2 regions of the Streptosporangium sp. DT93 genome follow, and region 2 is predicted to be linked to the other one. Evidence: riboswitches for the same ligand, from Rfam matches in the RefSeq annotation. Region 2 holds a riboswitch; the other holds the start of a gene.
The links. Region 2 has a riboswitch for glycine ahead of gcvT (glycine cleavage system aminomethyltransferase GcvT). Riboswitches for the same ligand answer to the same signal wherever they lie in the genome.
Positions count from the first base shown of each region.

Region 1 (14,563 bases), on a different contig from region 2:
GGCTACGTGGCCGACGGCTACTGGGAGGACGTCGGCACCCACGAGAGCTACCTCAAGGCCCAGGCCGACGTCCTGTCGGGGCGGGTCCGGGTGGACATCGACGCCTTCGAGGTCTCGCCCGGCGTCTGGGTCGCCGAGGGCGCCTCGGTGGACGCCGACGCCGTCCTGAAGGGCCCGCTCTACATCGGCGACTACGCCAAGGTCGAGGCCGGGGCGGAGCTGCGCGAGTACACCGTGCTGGGCAGCAACGCGGTGGTGCGGGAGGGGGCCTTCCTGCACCGCGCGGTCGTCCACGACAACGTCTACGTCGGGCCCAGCGCCCACCTGCGCGGCTGTGTGATCGGCAAGAACACCGACCTGATGACCGGGGCCCGGGTCGAGGAGGGCGCCGTCGTCGGCGACGAGTGCATCATCGAGGCCGAGGCGTACATCTCCTCCGGCGTCAAGATCTACCCGTTCAAGACCATCGAGGCCGGGGCGGTGATCAACAACAGCGTCATCTGGGAGCCGCGCGCCCAGCGCAACCTGTTCGGCCCGCGCGGGGTCTCCGGGCTGGTCAACGTGGAGATCACCCCCGAGCTGTGCGTACGGCTGGCCAGCGCCTACGCCACCACGCTGAAGAAGGGCGCCTCGGTCATCACCTCGCGCGACTCCTCCCGCGCCGCGCGGGCGCTGAAGCGGGCGGTGATCAGCGCCCTGAACGCCAGCGCGATCAACGTGCTCGACCTGGAGGCCTCCCCGCTGCCGGTGGCCCGCTTCCACACCGCCAGGGAGAAGGCGGTCGGCGGCATCGCGCTGCGCACCACCCCCGGCGACCCGCAGAGCGTCGACATCATCTTCATGGACGAGAACGGCGCGGACCTGTCCCCACCGGCCCAGCGCAAGCTGGACCGGGTCTTCTCCCGCCAGGAGTTCCGCCGCGCCTTCCCCGGCGAGATCGCCGAGCTGAGCTTCCCGGCCAGGTCGGTGGAGGACTACACCCACGAGCTGCTGCGCCTGGTGGACATCAGCGGGGTCCGCGACGCCGACATGAAGGTCGTGGTCGACTGCGCCGGCGGCACCTCCTCGCTGGTGCTGCCCAGCCTTCTCGGCCGGGTCGGGGTGGACGTGCTGACCGTCAACAACCGCCTGGACGACGCCTCGCCCACCGAGACCCTGGCCGAGCGACGGCGCGACCTGCAGCGCCTGTCGGAGCTGGTCAGCTCCTCCAGGGCGGCCTTCGGGGTGCGCTTCGACCCGGTGGGGGAGCGGGTGGCGCTGGTGGACGAGATGGGCCAGCTCATCAGCGAGGAGCGTGCCCTGCTGGTGGTGCTCGACCTGGTCGCGGCCGAGCGGCGCGGCGGCCGGGTGGCGCTGCCGGTCACCACCACCCGGGTGGCCGAGCAGGTCTGCAGGTTCCACGGCGTCCAGGCCGAGTGGACCGCCACCGCCATCGACGCGCTCACCGCCGCCGCCAGGGGCCCTGAGATGATCTTCGCCGCGGACGGGCGCGGGGGCTTCATCGTGCCGGAGTTCGGCCCCACCGTGGACGGCCTGGCGGTGTTCCTGCGCCTGCTGGGCCTGGTGGCCAGGACCCGCCTCTCGCTCAGCCAGATCGACGCCAGGATCCCCGAGGCCAGGCTGCTGCGCCGTACCGTGCCGACCCCGTGGGCGGCCAAGGGGGCGGTGATGCGCTCGGTCATCGAGGCCGCCGAGCACCACCTGATCGACACCACCGACGGGGTGCGGGTGGTCGCCGAGGACGGCGGCTGGGCCCTGGTGCTGCCCGACCCGACCGAGGCGGTCACCCACCTGTGGGCCGAGGGCTTCGACGTCGACTCCGCCCAGGCCATGATCGAACGCTGGGCGCGGGTGGTGGAAGAAGCCGCCGGCGGCTGACACGCCCGGAAGGACGGTCCCCGGAAGGACGGTCCCCGGAAGGACGGTTCCTGGAAGGCCGGTCCCCGGGTGAGCCGGTCTCCCCGCCCCGTCCGGAGGCCGACGGGACACCCCGGGAAACCCTGAAAAGGGATATGAAGTGCATTAAAGACTTTATCGGGCGTTGTGGACCGAGCGAATGCGACAAACACAGCGCGGCACCATGGACCGGGGACGTACCCCGCTGTAACTTTGTCACCGACCGTACCCGCGGTTCAGCGTCAGCCTTGACCTTCGCTTCTCATCACTGTATGTTGCGGCATTCGCAGTCTGAGAAATCCCTTGAGAAGCGAAGAAGCGAGGCGCGCGCATCACTGAGCACCGTTGCCGCGTCTTCGCGGTAGGAGGCCGAGCCGATCGATGCCGAGCGTCTACTGCACGCAGTGCGGTCATGCCAACCCTGAGGATGCCCGTTTCTGTTCTCGATGCGGGTCGCCGCTTACCAGGTCCGACACACCCGGAGACAGCACGTCGACGATCTCCCTCTCCGGGATCGAGGCCTACGAGGCGGAGACCGGGGAGACGCTCCTCGCCGAACGGCAGGCCGTGGAGCAGTTGCCTCCCGGCAGCGCGTTGCTGGTGGCGATGCGCGGCCCCAACGCCGGCAGCCGCTTCCTGCTCGACAGCGATCTCACCACCGTGGGCCGCCACCCCGAGAGCGACATCTTCCTCGACGACATCACGGTCTCGCGCCGCCACGTGGAGTTCTACCGGCGCGGCGGCGGGGTCTTCACCGTCCGCGACGTCGGCAGCCTGAACGGCACGTACGTGAACCGCGAGCGCATCGAGGAGGTCCCGCTCTACGGCGGCGACGAGGTGCAGATCGGCAAGTTCCGCCTGGTCTTCCTCACCCGCGGCGCCGCTGGAGGATGATGAGCTCGCAGGCCGCTCGTGCGCACATGGGCATCGGGGAGGTGCTCGCTCTCCTGCAGGGCGAGTTCCCCGATGTCAGCATCTCCAAGATTCGCTTCCTGGAGGGCGAGGGGCTGATCGAGCCGGAGCGCAGTCCCTCCGGGTACCGCAAGTTCACCTACGCCGACGTCGAACGCCTCCGCTACATCCTCGGCGAGCAGCGGGACCGCTACCTCCCGCTACGGGTGATCAAGGACCGGCTGGAGGCCGCCGACCGCGAGGAGCGCCCTGCGGCCCGGCCGCGGGCCGTCCCCGACGAGGGGCCGGGAGAGGTCCGTCTCACCCGCGAGGAGCTGCTGCGCGCCGCCGAGCTCGACGAGGACACCCTCGCCGAGCTGGAGGACTACGGGCTGCTGGCCGCCGTGGCCCGCTACTACGACGCCGAGGCGCTCGCCGTGGCCCGCAGCGTCGGCGCCCTGGCCGCCTTCGGCCTGCGCGCCCGCCACCTGCGGGCCGTCAGGGCCGCCGCGGAACGCGAGGCCGGGCTGGTGGAGCAGGCCGTGGCGCCCCTGCTGCGCCGCCGGGGACCGGGCGCGATCGACCGGGCCGACGAGACGGCCAGGGAGATCTCCGGCCTGTTGCTGGAATTGCACGCCTCACTCCTGCGTTCGGGCGTTCGTGGGGCACTGGGCCGGTGAGAACCTGACCAGGCACTCGTACCCCCACGAGTGTTACGTTGAACAAACCGGTCGGAATCCAGCGAAGCGGAGCAGCCCGTGTTGCAGATGGAGGTCGTGGGCGTTCGAGTCGAGATGCCCTCCAACCAGCCGATCGTCCTGTTGAAGGAGGCGCAGGGGGAGCGTTACCTGCCCATCTGGATCGGCATGACCGAGGCCACGGCGATCGCCATGGCCCAGGCCGAGGAGCCACCGCCTCGGCCGCTCACCCATGACCTGTTCAGGGACGTGCTCGACGGGCTCGGCGTCCGGCTGAACACGGTCAACATCGTCGCCCTGCGCGACGGGATCTTCTTCGCCGACCTGGTCTTCTCCAACGGGGTGGAGGTGAGCGCCCGTCCCTCCGACTCGATCGCCTTGGCACTGCGCACCGGCGCACGTATCTTCGCGAGCGAGGAGGTGGTCCGGGAGGCGGGGGTGATCATCCCCGACGACCAGGAGGACGAGGTGGAGAAGTTCAGGGAGTTCCTTGACACGATCACGCCCGAGGACTTCGGCCGCGCGGGGTAGGAATTTCGGTGCATTTACGCTTCACGACGCGCCGGGTGGGGTCGTTGACTGGACTTGGCCCCAGTTCTACGGTGCAAGTGAACCCCACGGCCGTGCGTAAACCCCCAGATCAGGCCGTGGGATGAGAGAAAGCCGGAGGTCCGCGTGGCGGTCAGCAGCGGCGAGGGTAGAAACGCCGATCAGGATGACCCGGAACGGCGCCAGTCGGCACGTCAGCGCGCGGGTGAAGAGGGTCTGCTGTTCGACGGGGAACCGGTGAACGTGCCCGCCGATCTCGGCTACCGGGGCCCGACGGCCTGTTCCGCGGCCGGGATCACCTACCGGCAGCTCGACTACTGGGCGCGCACCGGCCTGGTCGAGCCCACCGTGCGGGCCGCGCACGGCTCGGGCTCCCAGCGGCTGTACGGCTTCCGCGACATCCTGGTCCTCAAGGTCGTCAAGCGCCTCCTCGACACCGGCGTCTCCCTCCAGCAGATCCGCATCGCCGTCCAGCACCTGCGCGACCGGGGCGTCAACGACCTCGCCGGGATCACCCTGATGAGCGACGGGGTGAGCGTCTACGAGTGCACCTCGCCCGACGAGGTCATCGACCTGCTCCAGGGCGGTCAGGGAGTCTTCGGCATAGCGCTCGGACGGGTCTGGCAGGAGGTGGAGGGCTCTCTGGCGGATCTTCCCGGCGAACGTGCGGAGTCGGGCGGCGGCCCTTTAGGCGATCATCACGCGGATGAGCTGGCCCGCCGCCGCAGGGCGCGGCGAACCGGGTAAGCTCGGACTCGCCATTGACCCTGTGCGGGAGAGACCCCGGCACGGCCGGGGCGCCGAAGGAGCAACCTCCCCGGAATCTCTCAGGCACCCTGTACCGCACGGACGAGGCAACTCTGGAAAGCAGGCACGCCGGCCAGGTGTGCCTCACCGACGGTGCAAGCCTCCCTTTCCCGGGCAGGTGAAGCTCTCAGGTCGCGGCGGCAGCCGTGATGACAGAGGGGGAGACTCCGGCCGCACGCCCGCGCCCGGCGCCGGTCTCCACCCCGTCTGGGAGGCTTTCCATGACCGATCTGTCCCCGCTCGCAGAGCTCGCCGCCCCGCCGTTCGCCACCCGCCACATCGGGCCCGACGACGACCAGCAGGCCCGCATGCTGGAGGCCGTCGGATTCGCCTCCGTCGCCGACATGATCGCGGTGGCCGTGCCCGAGGCGATCCGCTCGGCCGGGCGGCTGAACCTGCCCCCGGCGGCCTCCGAGGCCGAGGCCCTGGCCGAGCTGCGCGTCCTGGCCGGGCGCAACACCGTGCTCACCTCGATGATCGGCCTGGGCTACCACGACACGATCACGCCCGCCGTCATCCGCCGCAACCTCCTGGAGAACCCGGGCTGGTACACCGCGTACACGCCCTACCAGCCGGAGATCTCCCAGGGCCGCCTGGAGGCCCTGCTGAACTTCCAGACCGTGATCTCGGACCTGACCGCCCTGGACGTGGCGGGGGCCTCCCTGCTGGACGAGGCCACCGCGGCCGCCGAGGCGATGACCCTGGCCCGGCGCGCGGGCCGCGGCCCGTCGAAGGTGTTCGTGGTCGACGCCGACGCGCTGCCGCAGACCAAGGCGGTGCTGCGCACCCGCGCCGAGCCGCTCGGCATCGAGCTCCTCGAGAGCGACCTGTCCGGCGAGCTGCCCGACTGCTTCGGCGTGCTCGTGCAGTACCCCGGCGCGAGCGGCAGGGTGCGCGACTTCCGCGCCGTGGCCGAGGCCGCCCACGCCCGCGGCGCCCAGGTGGTCGCCGCCGCCGACCTGCTCGCCCTCACCCTGCTGGCCGCCCCCGGCGAGCTCGGCGCCGACATCGCGATCGGCTCCTCGCAGCGCTTCGGCGTCCCGCTGGGCTTCGGCGGCCCCCACGCGGCCTACATGGCGGTCCGCGACGGCCTCCAGCGTCAGATGCCCGGCCGCCTGGTCGGCGTCTCCCAGGACGCCGACGGGCGCCCGGCGTACCGGCTCGCGCTGCAGACCCGCGAGCAGCACATCCGCCGGGAGAAGGCCACCAGCAACATCTGCACCGCGCAGGTCCTGCTCGCGGTGATCGCCGGCATGTACGCCGTGTACCACGGCCCCGAGGGCCTGCGCAGGATCGGCCGCCGCGTCCACCGGCACGCCGTGGTGCTGGCCGAGGGGCTGCGCCAGGGCGGCGTCGAGGTCGTGCACGACACCTTCTTCGACACCGTGCTCGCCCACGTCCCCGGCAGGGCCGCGGCGGTCGTCGCCACCGCCCTGGACAACGGGGTGAACCTGCGCCTGGTCGACGACGACCACGTGGGCGTCACCTGCGACGAGCGGACCGAGCTGCTGCACCTGGAGCAGGTCCTGGCCGCCTTCGAGGTGGGCGGGATCGTCCCGGCGGACCTGGACGCCGCCGCGCACGACGCGCTGCCCGCCGCGCTGGCGCGCACCGGTGACTACCTGACCCACCCGGTCTTCCACGCCCACCGCTCCGAGACGGCGATGCTGCGCTACCTGCGCCGCCTCCAGGACAAGGACGTCGCGCTCGACCGGTCGATGATCCCGCTGGGCTCCTGCACGATGAAGCTCAACGCGACCACCGAGATGGAGCCGATCACCTGGCCCGAGTTCGCCGGCCTGCACCCCTACGCCCCCGAGGAGCAGACCCGGGGCTACCTGGAGCTGATCGCCGAGCTGGAGCGCTGGCTGGCCGAGGTCACCGGCTACGACGCCGTGTCGCTCCAGCCGAACGCGGGCTCGCAGGGCGAGTTCGCCGGGCTGCTGGCGATCCGCGCCTACCACGCCGCGCGCGGCGAGTCCGAGCGCGACGTCTGCCTGATCCCCTCCTCCGCGCACGGCACCAACGCCGCCAGCGCCGTCATGGCGGGCATGCGGGTCGCCGTGGTGGCCTGCGACGACGAGGGCAACGTGGACGTCGGCGACCTGGTCGCGAAGATCGGCAAGCACCGCGACCGGCTCGCCGCGATCATGGTGACGTACCCGTCCACGCACGGCGTGTACGAGGAGACGATCGTCAAGGTCTGCGAGCTGGTGCACGAGGCCGGAGGGCAGGTCTACGTCGACGGCGCCAACCTCAACGCGCTGGTGGGCCTGGCCAGGCTCGGCGAGTTCGGCGCGGACGTCTCCCACCTCAACCTGCACAAGACCTTCTGCATCCCGCACGGCGGCGGCGGCCCCGGGGTCGGCCCGGTCGCGGTCCGCGCCCACCTCGCCGACCACCTGCCCGGCCACCCGCTGCGCGCGGGCGACGGCAAGGGCGTCGGCCCGGTCGCGGCCGCCCCGTACGGCTCGGCCGGCATCCTGCCCATCTCCTGGGCCTACATCCGGATGATGGGCGCCGACGGCCTCAGGGCGGCCACCGAGCAGGCCATCCTGTCGGCCAACTACCTGGCCCGCAGGCTCAGCCCGCACTACCCGGTCCTCTACACCGGCCGGGGCGGCCTGGTGGCCCACGAGTGCATCGTGGACCTGCGCCAGATCACCAAGGAGACCGGCGTGACCGTCGACGACGTGGCCAAGCGCCTGGTCGACTACGGCTTCCACGCGCCGACCATGTCCTTCCCCGTCGCCGGGACGCTCATGATCGAGCCGACCGAGAGCGAGGACCTGGCCGAGCTCGACCGGTTCTGCGAGGCGATGATCGCCATCCGCGGTGAGATCGCCAAGGTCGCCTCCGGCGCGTACGACAGGACCGGCAACCCGCTGCGCAACGCCCCGCACACGGCCGACAGCGTGGCCGCCGACGAGTGGGAGCACGGCTACACCCGCACCGAGGCGGCCTACCCGCTGCCGTCGCTGCGCGAGGGCAAGTACTGGCCGCCGGTCCGGCGCATCGACCAGGCCTACGGCGACCGCAACCTGGTCTGCTCCTGCCCCCCGCTGGCGTCCTACGAGGACTGACCCCGCACCGCGCGGGGCCGGGACGGGCAACCCGGGCGAACCGGGTGATCCCGGCGGCCTCCGTGCCGTCCGGCCGGGAGTCTGCGGGCCCCGCGCGGTTCCGTGCCGGAAACGCTCGGGGAAGCGGCCCCGGTCCCGTGCGGATCATGCGGAAACCCCGTGCGGGCCGCAGATCCACGCGGAATGTGCCGGGACGGACGGCGCCCCGAGTCGTTAGGCTCGGGGCGTCTCCTTACCCGGGAAGGACCCTGCATGCCTGAGGTGGACACCCGTCCCTTGGACACCGCGCGACGACTGGCCGAGTCCGGCGACCTCGACGCCGCCGCCGTGATCTTCGCGGAACTGGCCGCCGATCCCGACGACCCCGATCGCGCCCAGGCGGCGGTGGGTCTCGCGGTCGTGCTCGGCGAGCGGGGGGACGTGGCGGGCTCCCGCGCCGCCGCCCGCACCGCCCTGGCGACCGGGCACCCGGAGTTCGCCGCCCAGGCCGCCTGCCTGCTCGCCGGGAGCTTCGAGCGCGAGGGCCTGGCCGACCAGGCGCGCGCCGCCTGGCAGGCCGCCCTCGGCGTCGGCCATCCGGCCTACGTCCCGCCGGCGCACATGGCCCTGGCGAGGCTCGCCACCGACGCCCGGGAGGCGGAGCGCTCCCTGCGGGACGCGCTGGCCACGGCCGACCCGGAGATCGCCTCTCACGCGGCGCAGCGCCTGGCGGAGGGGTACCTGGAGGACGGCGAGCCGGGTGAGGCCGCCCGGGTGCTCCTGGAGGCTCTCTCGGTGCCCGAGGTGACCGAGGTCGCGAGGCTGAGGGTGATGCTCGGCATCGCCCACCTGGACCTGGCGTGCGCCGAGTTCTCGGCCGCGGTCGAGGAGGGCGGTGACGGCGGTGACGGCGACGGCGGCGACGGCGGCGACGGTGGCTACGGCGGTGACACGGAGACGGGCGCGCTGGCCATCGAGCTGCTGGCCCGCACGCTTCCCCTGAGGGGGCGGGACGAGGACGCCGAACGAGTCTGGCGCTACGGTCTCGACAGCGCCGACGCCGACCTGGCCGGCGAGGTCAGGCTCCGCCTCGACCGGGACCTGTGACACCGGGCCGGCACGGGCCGACTGTGGCACCGGGCCGGCACGGGCCGACTGTGACGCCGGCGTCGGCACCGATCGACCGTGACGCCGGGCAGGCGCCGACCGCCGACGACGCCGGCCGGAGGGGCGGGCCGGTGGGGCGGGCCGGTGGGGCGGGGGCGTCAGTCGCGTCCCCGCCAGCCGCTCACGGCGTGGGCGAAGTTGATCGCGACGATGCCGCCCCAGGCCAGCAGCAGCCCGGCGGTGCCCGCCTCGGCCGCGGCGATGGCGGTCAGCGGGACGCCGATGCCCATCGAGCCCAGCGCGATCGCGGCCGACGGGTTCCTGTTCCTGTGCTTGCTCCGGGCCTTCGGGGCCTCGGTGGCGTGCATCTCCGCGTGCACCCGCTGGGCGATGGTCGCGTCGAGACGTGAGACGAACGACTCGATCAGAGCGGTCTCGTACTCCGGGCCGAGATCCCGGCGGGCCTCGACGGTGGCGCGCATGTCCTGACGGATATCGTGATGATTCTGCACCCTCCGATTGTTCCCCGCGCCCGCCCGTCCCGCATCGGTCGATAGGACGAGATCCATGCCCGTCTCCGCGAACCAGTCGCCCGAGGACGCCTCATCCTCGCGAGGTACGCCCCCGACGACGACGTCGGTGGAGATCGAGACCCCGCACGGGCCGGGACGGGTGGAGATCGACGAGGTGACCGGCCCGCGTTTCCTGCTCGTGCTCACCCACGGCTCGGCCGGGGGAGTGGACGCGGGCGACCTGCTGGCCGTACGGGACGCCACGACGGCGATCGGGGGGACGGTCGCCCGGGTGCTGCAGCCGTTCCGGATGCGGGGGGCCCGCGCCCCGGGGTCGGCCGTCAAGCAGGACGAGGCGTGGGAGGTGCTGGTGGCGGAGCTGCGCGGACGCTATCCGGGGCTGCCGCTGGTCCAGGGCGGGCGGAGCAACGGGGCCAGGGTCGCCTGCCGTACGGCGGGGGCGGTCGGGGCCCGCGCGGTGGTGGCGCTGGCGTTCCCCCTGCACCCGCCGGGAAAGCCGGAGCGCTCCCGGGCCGCGGAACTGCGCGCGGCCGGGGTGGACGTGCTGGTGGTGAACGGGGATCGCGACCCGTTCGGGGTGCCCGATGCGGCGGACGCCGCCCGTCTGGTGGTCCTGCCGGGAGAGGGACACGACCTCGGGAAGGATCCCGCCAGGGTGGGCGAGCTGGTCGCCGGGTGGCTCGACGCGACGATGCGGCCGCAGCCGCCGGAGACGGGGTCTGGGTGACCCGAGGTGACCTGAGGGGACCTGGGACGACCTGAGGTGACCCGGTCCGATGGGGATGACCTGACGCTCACCCGACGGGGTGGCCGTGTGTCCGATGCGGCGGCCGTGGTGGCCCGGGCCGGTCCGGGCCTCCGGGGACGATCCGCCGGGGTGGCGCTGCGCGCGCCGGTTCCCTCCGGGTGACCTGCCGGGGTGACCCGGTCGTCAGCCGACGCCCACCAGGGGACGGTGCGGCTCGATGACGGCACCGTCGGGGAGAAGCTCGCCGGTGTCGTCGAACAGCACCACACCGTTGCAGAGCAGGCTCCATCCCTGCTCGGGGTGGGCCGCCAGGGTGCGGGCGGCCTCGCGGTCCAGTGCGTCCGCGGACGGACAGGACGGCTCATGCGGGCACATCGGCGTGCCTCCGGATCTCTCGTGTCGGCTCACCCGGGTCACATCGGGCATGGAGTGGGCATCGGACATCCGGCGGCACCGTCACCGATGGGTCTCCGTTCCCACGTGTGACGGGGGACGAGCATCTGAATGTTGACATATGACCATACAGGCGCCCGTAACAGAACGGGGCCCGTACATCAAGCAGATCAAGTGTGCGATCGATCGCACCCTGGCGACATAGCCCGTTAGGACTGTTTACAGGCTGGAGAGGGCCAGTCCGTTGGGGCCGTGCCGGGTGATGTGACCTATGACACATCATGCCTGATATACGGACATTCGACCAAGAGCAACACGCCGAGCGCAGAGTAAACGATCGGTTACAGGTTCGTGACACGTGCTCGGCCCCGTGCGCCCAGGCCGGCCAGCAGGGCCTCCAGCCCGTGCTCGAAGTCGGCGTCCGCGCCGGGGCTGCCGCCTCCCCGCGACGGGGGGCGCCACGGCTCGTCGTCGTCGTCGGCCGGCTCGGCCCAGCCCGACTGCTGCACCTCCACCGCCACCGCCCCGAACACGTAGGCCCGCAGCGCCCGCACCGCCGCCGGAGCGTCGGCCAGCCCGGCGTCGGTGAGCTGGTCGATCTGCTCCCTGATCGCGATCGCGGCCCGCCCCCGGGGCGGTTTGGTCAGCGCGAGCGCCAGCACTCCCGGGTGTTCCCTGAGCGCGTCCCGGCCGGCCCGGCACCAGGCCCTCGCGCTCTCCTGCCAGGTCGGGGCGGGCTCGGCGTGAACCGTGGTGACGTGCTCGGCCAGGGCGTCCATCAGGGCGTCCTTGCCCCGGGGCAGGTGGTGGTAGATGGCCATCGCCTCCACCTGGAGCGCGTCGCCGAGCCTGCGCATCGTCAGCCGCCGCAGCCCCTGTCCGTCGGCGATGTGGAGGGCGGCGTCGATGATGCGCTCCCGGGAGAGCGGTACGGGTGGTCGCTTGGCAGGCATGCGATCATCCTGCCAGCTTGACCTTACTGCGTAAAGGACGACGCGCCGTGACGGCACCTCCGGCGGGCGCCGGGGACCGGGATGATGGGCCGGGACCGGACGGCGTAGGCTACGAGCGGTGATCTGCCGGAGAGGGCCCGGCGACCGGTGAGAGAGGGTGGACGATGGCGTTTTTCCGACCGCGTGTGAGCCGGGAGGCGGAGGTTCGCCACCACGCCGACCAGGAGGTCGGGAAGGGCTTCCCCGAGCTTCTGGAGAAGGCGCGGGCCGCCGACGCGGAGCTGCGCAGGGTGCAGGCCGCCGCGGCTCCGGTGGAGGAGGTGCGGGCGGCCGGTCTGGCCCTGGACAGGGCGTTGACCGAGGCCCTGCGCGCGGCCGAGGCCAACCAGCGCGCGACGTTCGGCGTGAGGTCGTACGACGACCGGATCCGGCGCCGCAAGGGCAGGGCCACCCCCATGGGGTCCGGGTGGACCGACGAGGTCAACCGGCTGCGCACCCTGCGTGAGCGCAACCGGCTGACCGGCATCCCCCGGGTCCCGCGACCGGTCGAGGCCTCGGCCCGCTGACCCTCGCCCCGCCGCCCGTCACGCTCCGCCATGACGGGCGGCTTCGTCATGTCCGGGTGCGAGCCGCCGGGCTCGCGGGCACCTGTGATCCGGGTCATGCGGGACGTACTTGACATCGGCCCTCGTACGGTCGATCTTAGGTGAGCCTTTCCTAAGTCTTTACGGCGATCGACGACCGCCCTCCCGGTGCCGTACGGGGAGGAACGTCCTGAGGCTCGCCGTGCCGTCCCGTTCCCATTCTCACCGTGTCGCGCCCGGCCGGACTTCCCTCCGGGCGTGTCCGACGCTCCCGGACCCGGTCGTCCGGAAGCCTGCCGCCGGAGGTATCCATGACCAACCCCTTCGAGGACGAGGACGCGTCCTACCTGGTGCTGGTGAACGCCGAGGGGCAGCACTCGCTGTGGCCCGCGTTCGCCGAGATCCCCGCGGGCTGGGAGGTCGCCCACGGCGAGGCCTCCCGCGCCGCCTGCCTGGCCTACGTCGAGAGCACCTGGACCGACATGCGCCCCAGGAGCCTCGTCGCCCGCATGGGGGGCTGAGCACCCCCGCACGGCGAGGCGGCGCCCCCGTGCCCGGAGCGGCGAAGGGCGCCGTCGCGGACCGTGTGAGGTCTCGCGGCGGCGCCCTTCGGCGTGGGCCGGGCGTCCCGGTGGCCGGTCAGCTCGCCCAGTCGAGCAGCGGACGGGTGTTGCTGGGGTGGCGGAGCTTGGAGAGCGACTCCTTCTCGAGCTGGCGGATGCGCTCGCGCGTCAGCCCGAGGTGCTTGCCGATCTCGTCGAGGGTGTGGGGCTTGCCGTCGACCAGGCCGAAACGCAGCGCCATGATCTTGGCCTCCCTCGGGGAGAGGTTGCCGAGCACACCGCGCAGCTGCTCGCCCAGCAACTGGCGGTCGACGACCTCCGACGCCTCGGGCGAGTCGACGTCCTCGATCAGGTCGCCGATGGTGGTCTCGCCGTCGTCGCCGATGGTGGCGTTGAGGCTGATCGGCTGGCGGCTGGTGCGCAGCAGCTCCTCGATCTGGTCGGGGGTCCTGTCCAGCTCGACGCCGAGCTCCTCCGGCGTGGGCTCGCGCCCCAGACGCTGGTGCATGTCACGCTCGACGCGCGAGAGCTTGGAGAGCATCTCCAGCACGTGCACCGGCAGCCTGATGGTGCGGGCCGAGTCGGCGAAACCGCGCTGGATGGCCTGGCGGATCCACCACATGGCGTAGGTGGAGAACTTGTAGCCCTTGGTGTAGTCGAACTTCTCCACCGCGCGGATCAGGCCCAGGTTGCCCTCCTGGACCACGTCGAGCAGGGCCATGCCACGGTCGGTGTACTTCTTGGCGACGGAGACGACCAGGCGGAGGTTGGCCTCCAGCATGTGGTTCTTGGCCCGGCGGCCGTCCTCGGCGATCCACTCCAGGTCGTCGCGGGCGACCGCGGACAGACCCGGCTCGGCCTCCAGCTTGGCCTCGGCGTACAGGCCGGCCTCGATCCGCTTGGCCAGCTCGACCTCCTGCGCGGCGGTGAGCAGCGTGCGGCGGCCGATCGACTTGAGGTAGGTGTGAACCGAGTCGCCCATGACCGAGGACTGGTCGTCCAGGTCCATCGCCGGCTCGGCCTCGATCTCCTCCACGGCCTCCAGCTCGGCGGCCTCGGGCACGTTCAGCTCGTCCAGGTCGGCCGGAGCGCCGTCGGGACCCGAAGCGTCCTTGGCGGCCTTCTTGGCCGTGGTCCTGCCGGAGGGCGCGGCGGGCTCGGTCCCGGCCGCGCTCTTCTTGGCGGGGGCGGCATTCACCTTGCGGCCGGCGGTCTTGCGGGGGGTCTTGGCCTTACGGGCGGTGGCCGACGAGAGCGAGGGCTCGTTCTCGGCGGCCAGGCTGACGCCCGCCTCGGTGAGCCCGCGCAGGATCGACCTGCCCACGGCGGGGCTGATACCGGCCTCGGCGAAGGCGTGACGCAGCTCCGCGAGTGAGAGATGGCCCTGGACTCGCCCTCGGTCGAGAAGCTGATCGAGGGTCGACGGGGCCTCAGATGAGGTCGCCACGGCGGTTGGGGGCATGAGGACACCTCCTCCATCACGGAGTCGTCTGATGAATCGGTCTGCTTGGTCTGTGGGTGGGGCGGTCCGGGGGCCGCTCGGCGCACCAGTATCAATAACCCCAGCGAAGAACTTTCTGTTCCCGGCCCGACCCGGAACATGCGAGGAGCGGACCACCTTTTTCCCTGACCGGCCGGGAGCCGGCGGGCGACCAGGGCCTGAACGGTGAACGACCGGCGCGTGATCGGGCACGGCCCGCGGGGGATCGGCGCGTGGCCGGCCGTCACATCGGCGCACCCTCGCGAGACCTCGCGAGACCTCGCGAGGACCCGTGAGGA
Region 1 is NZ_JBNCLF010000025.1:66,509-81,071, reverse strand. It holds gene ACLQ2R_RS35225 (sugar phosphate nucleotidyltransferase) at 1-1,878, shown strand, start outside; gene ACLQ2R_RS35220 (FHA domain-containing protein) at 2,278-2,790, shown strand; gene ACLQ2R_RS35215 (MerR family transcriptional regulator) at 2,817-3,467, shown strand; gene ACLQ2R_RS35210 (bifunctional nuclease family protein) at 3,546-4,016, shown strand; gene ACLQ2R_RS35205 (MerR family transcriptional regulator) at 4,161-4,781, shown strand; glycine riboswitch at 4,797-4,888, shown strand; gene gcvP (aminomethyl-transferring glycine dehydrogenase) at 5,063-7,924, shown strand; gene ACLQ2R_RS35195 (hypothetical protein) at 8,177-9,010, shown strand; gene ACLQ2R_RS35190 (hypothetical protein) at 9,169-9,492, opposite strand; gene ACLQ2R_RS35185 (alpha/beta family hydrolase) at 9,650-10,270, shown strand; gene ACLQ2R_RS35180 (DUF5999 family protein) at 10,475-10,666, opposite strand; gene ACLQ2R_RS35175 (TetR/AcrR family transcriptional regulator C-terminal domain-containing protein) at 11,026-11,637, opposite strand; gene ACLQ2R_RS35170 (hypothetical protein) at 11,802-12,203, shown strand; gene ACLQ2R_RS35165 (MbtH family protein) at 12,533-12,742, shown strand; gene ACLQ2R_RS35160 (RNA polymerase sigma factor) at 12,861-14,246, opposite strand.
Region 1: it holds a riboswitch for glycine, as region 2 does, so the genes downstream of both, gcvP (aminomethyl-transferring glycine dehydrogenase) here and gcvT (glycine cleavage system aminomethyltransferase GcvT) in region 2, are expected to answer to the same signal.

Region 2 (14,563 bases):
ACGATACGTATCACCAGATCAGAACCCTTCCCCCTGAAGGGGGAAGTGGGTGTACGACCCAGGTCGCACATCCGGCACCGCTTACACGGGCCTTACGGCCCCTACGGCACGATGGTCTTTGGGAGCACCTTCAGGGGTGAGTAAAGGGAGCAGTTTGTGGTGATCAGTCACAACGACGACGGGTCACGCGGTCGCTGAGAACGGGCCGCGTGACCTTTCGTTTTCTCCCCGGTGTTCCCGGCGGTGCGCGTTCCGCGCCTTCGCGGGTCCCCGCGGGGAACACGCCGCCGGGCGACAGGGCCTGCCGGAGCCTTCCGGCCCCGCACCGTCGACGGCCGTGAATTCTTCTGTAGGGCCGTCGGGATTCGAACCCGAACTGGCACGGACCTAAACCGTGTGTCTCTGCCGTTGGACTACGGCCCCTGGAGTTTCCCCGCGCGTTTCTCCGCCGTGAACCACGATTCGGGCCGAGAGAACGGGGGATTTCTTTTCTTTTGTCGGCCGGCCGCCATTGATGCGGTGAACGTTCGGTGTCGATTCCCGGCCGCGCCGAACGTGTTCGATCCTACATCCCGTGCGCCCCCACGGCATCCCCATTACGATCAGGAGGCCCCTGAGCTGCGCGGGATCCGCCGTCGGCCCCACGGACGGGAACCCGTTCCGGACGGCGACGGCACAGTGAGGCTTTCCCCGGCGGGGAACGGCCCCGTGAAAGCGGGACGTGTCATTGTGAAGCGCGGCGGCCGACGGCGAGGCGGGTGCGGTCGTCGCTCACGGGATGACGCCGACATGGCACGGGCCGGGGCTCCCCGGGCATTCCAGAGCATTCCCGGGTATTTCACGTGTGCGACGCGTATTCGACGGCACGCCCCGGGATCGTACGACGGATTCGACGATTCCCGGGGCCCGCTCACGTCGTGTCACATGACGCGGATGACGCGGACGGTCAGCCGAGGCCGAGCTCGCGGCGGAGGCGGGCCACGTGGCCGGTCGCCTTCACGTTGTAGAGGGCCTTCTCGACCTTGCCGTCGGCGTCGACGACGAAGGTGGAGCGGATGACCCCCATGGTGGTCCTCCCGTACATCGTCTTCTCGCCGTAGACGTCGTAGGCCCGGTGGACCTCCAGGCCGGGGTCCGACAGGAGCGGGAAGGTCAGGGCGTCGTGCTCGGCGAACTTCGCGAGCTTGGCCGGGGTGTCCTTCGAGACGCCGAGGACGGCGACCCCGGCCGAGGTCAGGGAGTCGAGGCTGTCGCGGAAGTCGCAGGCCTGCTTCGTGCAGCCCGGGGTCATCGCGGCGGGGTAGAAGTAGAGGATGACGCGCCTGCCGCGGTAGGCCTCCAGCGACACGGTGGTGCCGTCGGCGGCGGGAAGCGTGAAGTCCGGGGCGGCGTCGCCCGGCTCGAGTTTCATGATGGTCCTCCGAGGAATGGTTCCCGGGTCAACCTACCGGCCCGCCCGAAGTGCCGAGGGTGGACAGGACCTGACAGACTGATCGACGTCGAGGTGTAGGGGAGGACAGCCATGGCGGACACCGATCCCGCGGAGCTGGAACGGCAGATCGAGCGCACACGTGCGGAGTTGGCGCAGACGGTGGACGCCATCGCGGACCGGGTGAGCCCCAAGCGGGTCGCGGAGCGTGGCGTGGCGAAGGTCAGGGCGAACGCGGAGCACCTGGTCGCGCAGGTCGGTGACCTGGTGAGCGGTGCGGCCGGGCCGAAGCCGGTGCGGGTCGCCGGCGAGCCGGACGACCTGTGGGAGGAGGACCGGCCGGATCTGGCGCCGGTCCTGATCGGAGTGGGGGCGGCGCTGGCGCTCGGCGCGATCATCATGCTGTGGAGGCGTCGCAACCGCTGACGGACACGTTCGGCGCGGGGGTCAGAGGAAGGCGTGGCCCTCGCCCCGGTAGGTGGGGACCTCGTCGGCGATCCCGTCCTCCTCGATCAGGTGCAGGCTGGTGAAACGCTCGCAGAGCTCACCGGCCTTGGCGTGCCGGAACCAGACCCGGTCGCCGGGGCGCAGGTCCTCGGCGGCCTCCCCGATCAGGGGGGTCTGGACCTCCCCGGCCCCCTCGTCGGGGTCGTAGCGCAGCCCGTACGGCAGGTAGGGCTGGGGCAGGCGGTCCCGGCCGGGAGGCCCGGAGGCGGTGTAGCCGCCGCCGAGGACCGTGACCACGCCCGGGGCGGGACGGCGCACCACCGGCAGCGCGAACAGGGCGGCGGGCCTGCCGGTGAAGTTGCGGTAGAAGTCGAACAGGCGGGGGTGGAAGAAGCCGGAGCCCGCGGTGATCTCGGTGACGGCACGCTCCCTCGCGGTCTTCTCGATGCTGCCGGTGCCGCCGCCGTTGACGAACTCCAGGTCGGCGACCTGGCGCACGGCCTGGACGATCCGGCCCCTGCGGGTGATCAGCTCGCGCTGGGAGCGGGACTGCATCCAGCGGACGGCCCGGGCGCGGGCGGGCCTGCCGGGCAGGTCGTCGCCGACCCCGGCGATCTGCGCCTCGTACGCCATCACGCCCACCAGGCGGAAGCCCGGCCGTTTCGCGATCTCGGTGGCCAGGTCGACGGCCTGGCCGATGTCGCGGACGGGGGAGCGGCGCACGCCGGCCCGGAACCGGCCGCCGAACGCGAGGTAGCCCGCGTCGACGTCCAGGCAGACCCGGATCTCCTGGCGGTCGCGGACCCCGGCCACGGCGGCCTCGATGAGGTCGAGCTGCTCGTCCCGGTCCACCATGACGGCGATCTCCTGGGCGACGCGCGGCGTGGCGGCCAGCTCGGCGAGCGCGGCGCGGTCCGCGGTGGGGTAGGCGACCAGGACGTCCCGCATCCCGGTGGAGACCAGCCAGAGGGCCTCGGGGAGGGTGAAGGCCATGATCCCGGCGTAGCCGTCCATGGCGAGGATCCGCTCCAGCACGGCCCGGGAACGGACGGACTTGCTGGCGATCCTGATCGGCTTGCCCGCCGCCCGCCGGGCCATCGCCGCCGCGTTGGCGCGCAGCGCGGGCAGGTCGACGACGGCGAAGGGGGGATCGAGGTGGGCGGTGAGCCGGTCGTAGCGCTGGCGGTCGTCCATGTCCGCAGGATAACCCGGCGACAACGAATATGAGTAATGTTCACATTGTCTCCGGGGTGATCAATTCTCCCGCCGGGGAGGGCACAGGAACGGGCAAGTGGGCGGGGGAACTCCCGTCCGGGGCGGCCGGGGCGCGTACATCTGAACGAATGACGACTACTCTCCAGGACATCCTGGCGGGCTCGGGGAGCGGTGGCGGCTCGGGGAGCGGCGGCTCGGCAGGTGGCGGCGCGGCCGGCAAGGCCGCGGGCGAGCAGTTCCAGGAGGTACGCCGCAGGTCGCTGCGGCTGCTGCGGCCGGGCAGGACCCCGGCTGGCGTCCCCGCGGCCCTGACGGCGTCCGCGCTGCTGTCGCTCTCGGCCTCGACGACGGTGGGCCTGCTGATGGGGTCGCCGGTCGCGCGGGAGCCCTACCGGCTGCTCGTCGAGGGGCCGGGCTCGTGGAGGTGGTCCGATCCCGCCGTCCTCGCCGTCGCGGCGCTCGCCATGGCGGCGGGCCTGGCGATGCTCGCCCTCGCCGTCCTGCCGGGACGGCCGCGGCTGGTCCCGCTGGAGCCGGGCGACCCGCACCTGGTGATCGGCATCACCCGGTCCGGTCTCCGCCGCACGCTGCGGGAGGCCGCCGAGTCGGTGGAGGAGGTGAACCGGGCCCGGGTCCGCCTCGCCTCGCGGGTCGTCGAGGTCACGGTCTTCACCGGCGCGGAACGGACCGGGCCGGTCCTGCGCCGGGTGGGCACCGCGGTGGGCGACCGCCTGGCGGGCCTGGGCTCGATGTACGGCGGCGACGTCACGGTGCGGCTGTGCCGCCGGGGGAGCAGGTGAGGCCGTACGCGGGCAACCGGATCGGCCTGGCCGCCACCGGCGCGGCGCTCGGCTGCGCCGGGCTGTACGCCTTCCTGCGGGGACGCGGCGACCTTCCCGGCCACCGCCCGGACACCCGGCTCGCGCACCGCGGCCTTCCCGGATGGCTGGCCGAGCACCCCTGGCAGGGGTGGCTGGCCGCACTGACGCTGACGGTGCTGGCGGTCCTGGCGGTGCGGTGGCTGCTACACGCCCTGGGGTGGGGACGGTGCGGCAGGCGGGCCGGGACGGGGACGGCCGTGCTCGGTGTTGCCCTTAAAGAAGTCGAAGGGCTCACCCGGGTCGGGGTCAGGCACGTACGGGACGAGCGGCTGCGCGTCACCGTGTGCTGCGCCCCGGGGACCGATGTCGGCAAGCTGGTGGCGCGGCTCAACCGGGACGCGGTGGGGAAGGTCCGACGGGCGCTCGGGGAGGTAGAACTCGGCGTGCTGGTCCGGCTGCACGTCCGGCGTCGCTGAGGCCCGGTAGGACCCGCCGTACCCGCCGTAGGACCCGTTGTGCGAGCCCCCGTGGGGCCCGCCGCCGGTCTCGTCGTGGGCCTGCCTGCCGAAGAGCGGCGCCCCGTACGCTCCCTGCGGGCCGTGTCCCGGCATCGCCCCGGCGATCCCTCCGGTCCCGCCGTACGCTCCCGGCGACCCCTCCGCGGTGCCGCCCTCGTGGTGGGCCACCTCGTGGACGGGGCTGGCGTACACTGGCCGGCCGGACGCCCAGCGGTGGTCCTCCGCCCCGTCGTACGGCGCCTGGTCGTCCGGCCCTGTCGTGTCGGGGTCGCCCCCGGGGCCGTCCCCGGGATCCGTCCCGGCGTCGTCGTGCGGGTGGCCGGGCCCTCCCGGGGCGCGCTCCCGCTCGTGTCGCTCCTCCTGCCGCTCCTCGTGCCGCCGGGAGCCGAAGGCGAGCCCGGCGGCCAGGCAGAGCAGCGGGAGGGCGGGCACGACGTAGCGGTGGTCGAAGGCGGCGATGAACGGCGGCAGCACCAGCAGCACGGTCCCGGCCGTCCACGGCAGCAGCACCGCGCCGCCGAGCCGCCGCGGCCGCCGCAGCACGCCGACCAGCCCGACCAGGCAGATCAACGCGAGATAGGGACCCCGTACGTAGCCGTACTCCTGGTAGCCGCGCAGCAGCCCCGCGTACGGCTCGACCAGGACCGGCGCCCCCGAGGCGCCCTGGTAGGCCACGGTGAGCTCCTCGGCGGTCCTGCCCTGCGAGGCGGTCCCGGCGGGGAAGGGCCGGGCGCTGCCGGGGAAGACGTAGGCGCTCTGCGGCCCGGGGACCGGGTAGACGCGCCGGTCCCAGTCGAAGATGTGGGCCACGTCCGCCAGGCCGGTCCGCAGGAAGTCCACGGGCTGGGCCATGACGGCCCGGGTGGCGAAGGCCCCGGCGAGGGCGTCGCGTTCGGCCCAGCTCCCCTTGACCTTGTTCAGCGGCGAGTCGCCGTCCCAGATGTAGAGCGGCGGCGCCTTGCGCGCGTCCCGCGGCTCGGCGGGGCACAGGGCGGCCTCGGGGCCGGGCGGCCGGATGACGGCGCAGTCGGCGAAGGTCATCGTCCGCGCCCACAGGAACGCGTTCCCCCGGGTCAGCCCGTAGGTGCCGTGCTCGGAGGCGAACCAGGCCGCGTACCCGCCCAGGCCGATCGCGGCGGTCAGCGTGGTCGCGGCGACCGCCCGCCACCCGGCGCGGCGGACCGTCAGGCAGACCGCCACGACGGCGATCAGCGCCAGCCCCACGGTCCGGGTGACGGTCGCCGCGGCCAGCAGCGCGCCGGCCGTCGCCGCGACCCACGTCGCGGGGCGCCGCCGCCACAGCAGCAGCGTGACCGCCACCACCGCCAGGAACTGGAAGAGCAGGTCGGCCATGACGAGGTGTTCGAGCTGGACCTGGTGGACGTCGAGCAGCACCGGCAGCGCGGCCAGCGTCGCCCCCCATCCCGGCAGCCCGCCCAGCCTGCGCAGCAGCAGGTAGACGCAGACGGCCACGGCCAGCCCCAACAGGTGCTGGACGACGACCACGGCCTGGACGCTGGAGAGCGGCTTGAGGATCCACAGGAACAGCGCGTACCCGGAGGGACGGGACTCCAGGGGGCGCGGGGAGAGCCCGGCGTTCAGGTAGACGAAGGAGTCGGCCCAGAACCACAGGGCCGGGCGGTAGCCGAGCACGGCCAGCGCGCGCACCCCGCCACCGGCCAGCAGGGCGAGCAGGAAGACCCGGTGCGAGACCAGCAGGCGCAGCACCCGCCGGCCCCGGGAGGGGGTGGCCGGACCGGAACGGCGGGAGGGGCTCACCGCGTGCGTTCCCGTCACCACCACGACCTCCATCGTCCCGCGGATGAGGTCACCCAGCATAGGCGTGGTGCCGCGGACTGCCCTACGGGATGCGAGATTTGGTGTCGATCGGGACATAAGGAACGGAAGGGGCCGCGACGCGGCGGCCCCGTTCAGCACTCGACGACGTTCACCGCGAGTTCCGCACGTCGGTCTCGCGCCGGTCCCGCCGGGCGAGCCGGTCCCATTTCAGCACTCGATGACGTTCACCGCGAGCCCGCCGCGGCTGGTCTCCTTGTACTTGTCGAGCATGTCGCGGCCGGTGTCGCGCATCGTCTTGATGGCCTTGTCCAGCGAGACGAAATGGCGGCCGTCGCCGCGCAGCGCCATCCTGGCCGCGGCGATGGCCTTGATGGCGGCGAGCGCGTTGCGCTCGATGCACGGGATCTGCACCAGCCCGCCGATCGGGTCGCAGGTCAGGCCCAGGTTGTGCTCGATGCCGATCTCGGCGGCGTTCTCCACCTGCTCGGGGGTGCCGCCCATCACCTCGGTGAGCCCGGCCGCGGCCATCGAGCAGGCCGAGCCGACCTCGCCCTGGCAGCCGACCTCGGCGCCGGAGATCGAGGCGTTCTCCTTGAACAGCACGCCGATCGCCCCCGCGGTCAGCAGGAAGCGGATCACGCCCTCGTCGTCGGCGTCGGGCGTGAAGCGGTCGTAGTAGGTGAGCACGGCGGGGACGATGCCGGCCGCGCCGTTGGTGGGGGCGGTGACGATCCGCCCGCCCGCGGCGTTCTCCTCGTTGACCGCCAGCGCGAACAGCGACACCCAGTCCATCGTCTGCAGCGAGTCCTTCTCCTGCGTCTCGCTGCGCAGCTGCCGGTGGAGCTGGTGGGCGCGGCGGCGCACCTTCAGGCCGCCGGGCAGCACGCCCTCCTTGCCGATGCCCCGGTTCACGCACTCGGTCATGACGTGCCAGAGGGTGAGCAGCCGCTCGCGGATCTCGGCCTCGCTGCGGCCGAAGGCCCGCTCGTTCTCCAGCATCAGCCCCGAGATCGACAGCCCGGTCTCGGCGCACCGGGCGAGCAGCTCGGCGGCCGTGCCGAACGGGTGGGGCACGACCGTGTCGTCGGGCTTGATCCGGTCGGCGCCGGTGGCGTTCTCGTCCACCACGAAACCGCCGCCCACCGAGTAGTAGACCCGCTCGCGGAGCGTCTCGCCCGACTCCGACAGGGCGGTGAAGCGCATGCCGTTGGGATGGCCGGGCAGCGAGATCTTGCGTTCGAAGACGAGGTCCTCGCCGACGACGAAGGGGATCTCGTGGGAGCGGTAGAGGGTGACGGTGCCGGACTCGCGCATGGCGGCCAGCCGCTCGTCGACCGTGTCGATGTCGACCAGCTCGGGCTTCTCACCGGACAGGCCGAGCATCACGGCCTTGTCGCTGCCGTGTCCCTTGCCGGTCAGCCCGAGCGAGCCGTACAGGACGGCGCTCACCCGGGCGGTCTTCTCCAGGAGCCCGTCGCGGTGCAGGCCGCGGGCGAACCTGTGGGCCGCGGCCATCGGGCCGCCCGTGTGCGAGCTGGACGGGCCGATTCCGACCTTGAAGAGATCGAAGACGCTGATCGTCATCTGGGTCCTTCCAGCGTGGGCGGCCACGCGCGCCCGGGGACGCGCGTGGCCCGGGTGTGACGGAGCGGGAGGTTCAGGACTCGCCCGAGGTGAGCGCGGCGTACTCCTCCGGCGACAGCAGGTCGTCGGCGGAGCCCTCCAGGCGGATGCGGAACAGCCAGCCCTCCCCGTAGGAGTCGGCGCCGACCAGCGAGGGGTCGTCCACGGCGGTCTGGTTGACCTCCACGATCTCACCGCTGACCGGTGTGAAGATGTCGCTCACCGACTTGGTCGACTCGACCTCGCCGACGGTGTCGCCGGCGGTGACCGTGCTGCCGACCTCGGGGATGATCTGCACGTAGACCACGTCCCCCAGCGCCTCGGCGGCGTAGGCGGTGATCCCCACGGTGAGGGTCAGGCCGTCATCCACTCCTGAGACCCACTCGTGTTCCTTGGTGTAGTGCAGGTCCTCGGGAATGCTGCTCATTGTGTCCTCCTGTAGAAAGGCAGTGCGACGACCTCGACCGGTTCGCGGCTGCCCCGGATGTCGACGGCCAGTCCCGACGACAGGCCGTTGTCCACGTAGGCCATGGCGATGGGCCTGCCCAGCGACTGCGAGGGCGCTCCGCTGGTGACCTCCCCGACGACCGCGCCGTCGGCGGCGGCCACCACCGGATACCCGTGCCGGGGCACCCGGCGGCCGTTCGTGACCAGGCCGACCAGGCGGCGGCCCGGCGGGACGTCCCTGAGGGGTTCGAGGGCGGCCCGGCCGACGAAGTCGCCCGGCTTGTCAAACCTCACCACACGGCCCAGCCCGGCGTCGAACGGGGTCAGCGCGGCCGAGAGCTCGTTGCCGTAGAGCGGCATGCCCGCCTCCAACCGGAGGGTGTCACGCGCGGACAGGCCGGCCGGGATCAGCCCGTGCGAGGCGCCGGTCTCGCTGATGGCGCACCAGATCGCCTCGGCGTCCCCGGACGCGACGAACAGCTCGAACCCGTCCTCACCGGTGTACCCGGTACGGGCGATGAGCGCCTCGCGGCCCGCGACGGAGGCGGGCAGGCCCGCGTAGTACCTGAGCCCGCCCAGGTCGGCGTCGGTCAGGCCGGCCAGGATCTCCGCCGAGCGCGGGCCCTGGATCGCGACCAGCGCGTACCCCTCGGAGCGGTCATCGGTCACGGCGTCGAAGCCCTTGGCGCGGCCGGCCAGTTCGGCGGCGACGCGCGGGGAGTTGGAGGCGTTGGCGACGACCATGAACTCCTCGGGGGCCAGCCGGTAGACGATCAGGTCGTCCAGCACGCCGCCCTCGGTGTCGACGATCATCGTGTAGCGGGCGCGGCCGGGCTCCAGCGCGGACAGGTGGCCGACCAGCGCGTAGTCGAGCGCCTCGGCGGCCTGCGGGCCGGTCACGAAGATCTCGCCCATGTGGGAGAGGTCGAACAGGCCGGCCGCCCGGCGGACCGCGTTGTGCTCGACGGACTCGCTGCCGTAGCGGAGCGGCATCAGCCAGCCCGCGAAGTCGGTCAGCGTCGCGCCGAGAGCCTCGTGCACGCCGCGCAACGGCGTAGATCGGGACATGTGCACACCTCAGGCAGGGGACAGATGAGATCATCCTCCCCCTCTGTCATGGGTGCCTGAGAGTTTCATCCGGTTTTTGCCCGGACTTTCACCTTCGGCGAGGCCACGGGGCCTGCTTTCCAGAGAGCACCTACCCGCACGGTCCTTTGCCTTGAGAGGTTCGCGGGGAGGGCTTGCTCCTTCAGGGGTCCTGGCCTGGATGTCAGGACGCTCTCCCGCGCGGGATTCATCGGTGTCACCGCCACCCTAACCGCCCGCACCGTCCGAGCGGAATCCCCCGCCCCGGCCGGCTCCCGTGTCAGGGGGCGCCGGTGTCCCGAGGCCGGTGCTCGGCGCAGTCCACGCGCAGCTCGGCGTCCCCGAAGGGGGGGGCGAGTCTCTGCCCGGTCGGGCCGGTCAGGGGGCGGCGTGCCGGACCAGGGCCTCGAACAGGGCCGACTCGTCGTCGGCCTCGGGGTGCCACTGGACGGCGACGGCGAACGGGTGGTCGTCCAGCTCCACGGCCTCGATCGTGCCGTCCTCGGCGTGGGCGGTCACGGTCAGGCCCTCGCCCGGCCGGTCCAGGGCCTGGTGGTGGTAGTGGGCCACGTCCACGGTGTCGGTCCCGAAGACCTTCGACGTCCGGCTGCCGGGGGCCAGGCGCACCGGCATCCTGCCGTGGCTCCCGGGTGCCGGGGCGTGCCCGGAGTGGCCGACCACGTCGGGCAGGTGCTGGTGCAGGGTGCCGCCCAGGGCGACGTTCAGGATCTGCATGCCCCGGCACACCCCCAGGAAGGGCAGGCCCCGCTCCAGCGCCGCCCGGACCAGGTCCAGCTCGGCGTCGTCGCGGAACGGCCGGACGTGACCGGTCCTGGCGTGCGGCTCCTGCCCGTACCGCTCCGGGCCGACGTCCCCGCCACCGGCCAGGATCAGCCCGTCCAGCCGCTCCACCAGCGGCGCGGGCTCGCCGGCCGGGGGCAGGATCACCGGCTGCCCGCCCGCGCGGGCCACGTGGTCGACGTAGTCGTAGGGCAGCAACGCCGTCGTCGTCTCCCACACGGTGAACCGGGCGGGCTCGACGTAACAGGTGATGCCGATGACGGGACGGGACATGATCTTTTGCCTTACCTTGCTCTTTCCCGGAAACCCGGGATGTTCTACAGCGGGGTGACGTACGCACCGGAGATGCCGCCGTCCACCAGGAACTCCGAGCCGGTGATGAAGCTGGCGTCGTCCGAGGCGAGGAACGCCACCGCGGCGGCGATCTCGGAGGCCTCGGCGAAGCGCCCCAGCGGGACGTGCACCAGGCGGCGCTGGGCCCGCTCGGGGTCCTTGGCGAACAGCTCCCGCAGCAGCGGCGTGTTCACCGGCCCCGGGCAGAGCGCGTTCACCCGGATGCCCTCCCGGGCGAACTGCACGCCCAGCTCGCGCGACATGGCCAGCACCCCGCCCTTGGAGGCGGTGTAGGAGATCTGGCTGGTCGCCGAGCCCATCACGGCCACGAACGACGCGGTGTTGACGATCGACCCCTTGCCCTGGCGCCGCATGTACGGGATGGCGTACTTGCAGCACAGGTAGACCGAGGTGAGGTTGACCTCCTGGACCCGGCGCCAGGCGTCGATGCCGGTCTCCAGGATCGAGTCGTCCTCCGGCGGTGAGATGCCCGCGTTGTTGAACGCGACGTCCACGCTGCCGTAGGTGTCGAACGCGGTCCTGAACACCCGGTCCACGTCGTCCTCGACGGTCACGTCGGCCCTCACGAACAGCCCGCCGACCTCGGACGCGGCGGCCGAACCGGTCGCCTCGTCCAGGTCCACGCAGACGACGCGGGCGCCCTCCTCGGCGAACCGGCGCGCGGTGGCCAGGCCGATCCCGCTTCCGGCGCCGGTGATCACGGTCACCCGGTCCTGCAGACGCTGCATCGCTTTACCCCTCCTCGGAGATGAAGACGTTCTTGGTCTCGGTGAACGCCGCCAGCGCGTCCGGTCCCAGCTCACGGCCGAGCCCCGACTGCTTGAAGCCGCCGAACGGCGTCCAGTAGCGGACGCTGGAATGCGAGTTGACGCTGAGGTTGCCCGCCTCGACCGCCCGGGCCACCCGCAGCGCCCGGCCGACGTCACGGGTCCAGATGGACCCGCTCAGCCCGTACGGGGTGTCGTTGGCGATCCGTACCGCGTCGGCCTCGTCGTCGAACGGCACCACCGACACCACCGGCCCGAAGATCTCCTCGGTGAACGCCCGGTCGCCGGTCGAGCGCGGGGTCAGGACGGTCGCCGGGTACCAGAACCCCGGCCCCTCGGGGCACGATCCCCGCAGGTGGGGCGGCTCGGTGACGTAGGAGGCGACCCGCTCGCGGTGCTCGGCGCTGATCAGCGGGCCCATCTCGGTGCCCTCCTCGCGCGGGTCGCCGACGCGGACGCCCAGCACCGCCTCGCCGAACCGGGCCATGAACTCCTCGTAGGCGCTCCGCTGGACCAGGATCCGCGAGCGCGCGCAGCAGTCCTGTCCCGCGTTGTCGAACACCGCGTACGGCGCGGTCGCCGCGGCCTTCTCCAGGTCGGCGTCGGCGAAGACCACGTTGGCGCTCTTGCCGCCCAGCTCCAGCGTGAGCCGCTTGACCTGCCCGGCGCAGACGGCGGCGATCTCCTTGCCCACCTCGGTCGACCCGGTGAACACGATCTTCGACACGCCGGGGTGCGCGACCAGCCGGGCGCCCGCGACCTCGCCCTCACCGGGCAGGACCTGGAGCACCCCCTCGGGCAGGCCCGCGGCCAGCGCCAGCTCGGCCACCCGCAGCGCGGTCAGCGGCGTCCACTCGGCGGGCTTGACGATCACGGTGTTGCCCGCGGCCAGCGCCGGGGCCACACCCCAGGTCATGACGACCATCGGGAAGTTCCACGGCACGATCACGCCGACCACGCCCAGCGGCTCCCTGAACGTGACGTCCAGCCCGCCGGGCACCGGGATCTGCAGGCCGTGGTCGCGTTCGGGCGCCCCGGAGTAGAAGTCGAGGACGTCGGCGACGTTGCCCGCCTCCCAGCGGGCGTTGCCGATCGTGTGCCCGGCGTTCGCGACCTCCAGCAGCGCCAGCTCCCCGGCGTGCTCGCGGACCAGGGCGGCGAAGCGGCGCAGCAGGCGGGCACGGTCGGAGGGGGAGACCCTCCGCCAGGCCGGGTAGGCGCGCCCGGCGCGTCCCACCGCCTCGTCGACCGCCGCGGCGTCCGCGGGCTCGATGTCGGCGAGCACCTCTTCCGTCGCCGGATTGATGATCTTCACGCTCACATCCGTTCGAATCCCCGGAACAGCTCCCAGTCGGTCACGGCCGCGTCGTAGGCGGCCAGCTCGACCCGGGCGTTGTTCGCGTAGTGGGCCACCACGTCCTCGCCGAAGGCGTCCCGGGCGAAGGAGGAGCCCTCCCAGAGCTCCAGCGCGTCCCGCAGCGTGTGCGGAACCGTTTCCGCCCCCGACGAGTAGGCGTTCCCCCCGAACGCCTCCTCAAGCGGCAACGCGTTCTCGATGCCGTGCAGCCCGGCCGCGATCAGCGCCGAGACGGCCAGGTAGGGGTTGACGTCGCCGCCGGGCACCCGGTTCTCGATCCGCAGCGACGGGCCGTGGCCGACCAGGCGCAGCGCGCAGGTCCTGTTGTCCACCCCCCACTTGACCGCGGTGGGCGCGAAGCTGCCGGGGACGTAGCGCTTGTAGGAGTTGACGTTCGGCGCGTACAGCAGGGTCAGCTCGCGCATCAGGGCCAGCTGACCGGCGATGAAGCGCTCGCCCACCGGCGACAGGCCGTGCTTGCCCGACGATCCTCCGCCCCCGGCCATGACCGGCTCCCCGTCCCCGTCCCGCAGCGAGATGTGGATGTGGCAGGAGTTGCCCTCGCGCTGGTTGGGCTTGGCCATGAAGGTGATCGACATCCCCTCCTGGGAGGCGATCTCCTTGGCCCCGTTCTTGTAGATCGAGTGGTTGTCACAGGCGGCCAGGGCCTCGCCGAAGCGGAAGGCGATCTCGTGCTGGCCCAGGTTGCACTCGCCCTTGGCCGACTCGACGTACATCCCGGCGCCCTCCATGCCGAGCCTGATCCGGCGCAGCAGCGGCTCGACCCGGGCGGTGCCGAGGAGGGAGTAGTCGACGTTGTAGAGGTTGGCGGGGGTCAGGTCCCGGTAGCCCCGGCGCCAGGCGTCCTCGTAGGTGTCGGCGAAGACGACGAACTCCAGCTCGGTCCCGACGAACGCGCCCCAGCCGTGCCCGGCCAGCCGGTCGAGCTGGCGGCGCAGGATCTGCCGGGGCGAGGCGGTGACGTCGGAGCCGTCCTCCCACAGGAGGTCGGCCATCACCAGGGCCGTCCCGTCCTGCCAGGGCACGCGGCGCAGTGTGGACAGGTCGGGCTTCATGGTGAAGTCCCCGTAGCCCCGCTCCCAGGAGGACATCGCGTAGCCGTCGACCGTGTTCATGTCCACGTCGACCGCCAGCAGGTAGTTGCAGCCCTCCGAGGCGTGCCCCAGCACCTCCTCCAGGAAGTAGCGGGCCGAGAGTCGCTTGCCCTGCAGGCGCCCCTGCATGTCGGCGACCGCCAGCAGAACGGTGTCGATCCGCCCCGCCCGCACCTCGTCGTGAAGCTCGTCGGTGTCCACGCGCCCTCCTCGCCGGAGTCTTATTGGGCTATTGTCAGACCATTGACGTGCAGCGAGGGGAGCCTTGTCAAGGGCCGGAGGTGAGATGTGGACGAGGTGTCGCGGCTGGTGACCGTGCTTCGGCCGGTACGTGCCGGAAACGCGTTCGAGGAGACCGTGGAGCGGCTCCTCCAGGTCATCAAGCTCGGCCTGGTGGCCGAGAAACTGCCGCCCGAACGGGAGCTCGCCGCCCAGCTCGGCATCAGCAGGGTCACCCTGCGTGAGGCCATCCGGGCGTTGCAGGACGCCGGCTATCTCAGCGTACGCCGTGGCAGGTACGGCGGCGCGTTCCTCACCTACGCCCCGCCCCGGCCGCGCCAGGAGGACGAGCTGCGCCGGGCCGTCGTGGACATGGGCACCGACGACCTGGAGGACGCGCTGACGTTCAGGATGGCGGTGGAGTGCGGGGCCGCCCAGGTGCTCGCCACCACCGAGCTGACCCGGGAGCGCCGCGACGCCCTGCGGGAGCGGTTGCAGGCGGTCAACTCGGCCAACCCCGACGACTACCGCCGTCTCGACACGGCCTTCCACCTGTCGATCGCC
Region 2 is NZ_JBNCLF010000007.1:234,403-248,965, reverse strand. It holds tRNA gene ACLQ2R_RS18105 (tRNA-Leu) at 351-423, opposite strand; gene bcp (thioredoxin-dependent thiol peroxidase) at 947-1,411, opposite strand; gene ACLQ2R_RS18095 (DUF3618 domain-containing protein) at 1,523-1,855, shown strand; gene ACLQ2R_RS18090 (amino acid deaminase/aldolase) at 1,877-3,070, opposite strand; gene ACLQ2R_RS18085 (DUF6286 domain-containing protein) at 3,220-3,891, shown strand; gene ACLQ2R_RS18080 (hypothetical protein) at 4,116-6,269, opposite strand; gene ACLQ2R_RS18075 (L-serine ammonia-lyase) at 6,438-7,814, opposite strand; gene gcvH (glycine cleavage system protein GcvH) at 7,888-8,280, opposite strand; gene gcvT (glycine cleavage system aminomethyltransferase GcvT) at 8,277-9,368, opposite strand; glycine riboswitch at 9,402-9,497, opposite strand; glycine riboswitch at 9,498-9,596, opposite strand; gene ACLQ2R_RS18060 (gamma-glutamyl-gamma-aminobutyrate hydrolase family protein) at 9,765-10,460, opposite strand; gene ACLQ2R_RS18055 (3-oxoacyl-ACP reductase) at 10,505-11,269, opposite strand; gene ACLQ2R_RS18050 (aldehyde dehydrogenase family protein) at 11,274-12,623, opposite strand; gene ACLQ2R_RS18045 (glutamine synthetase family protein) at 12,626-13,981, opposite strand; gene ACLQ2R_RS18040 (FadR/GntR family transcriptional regulator) at 14,069-14,563, shown strand, end outside.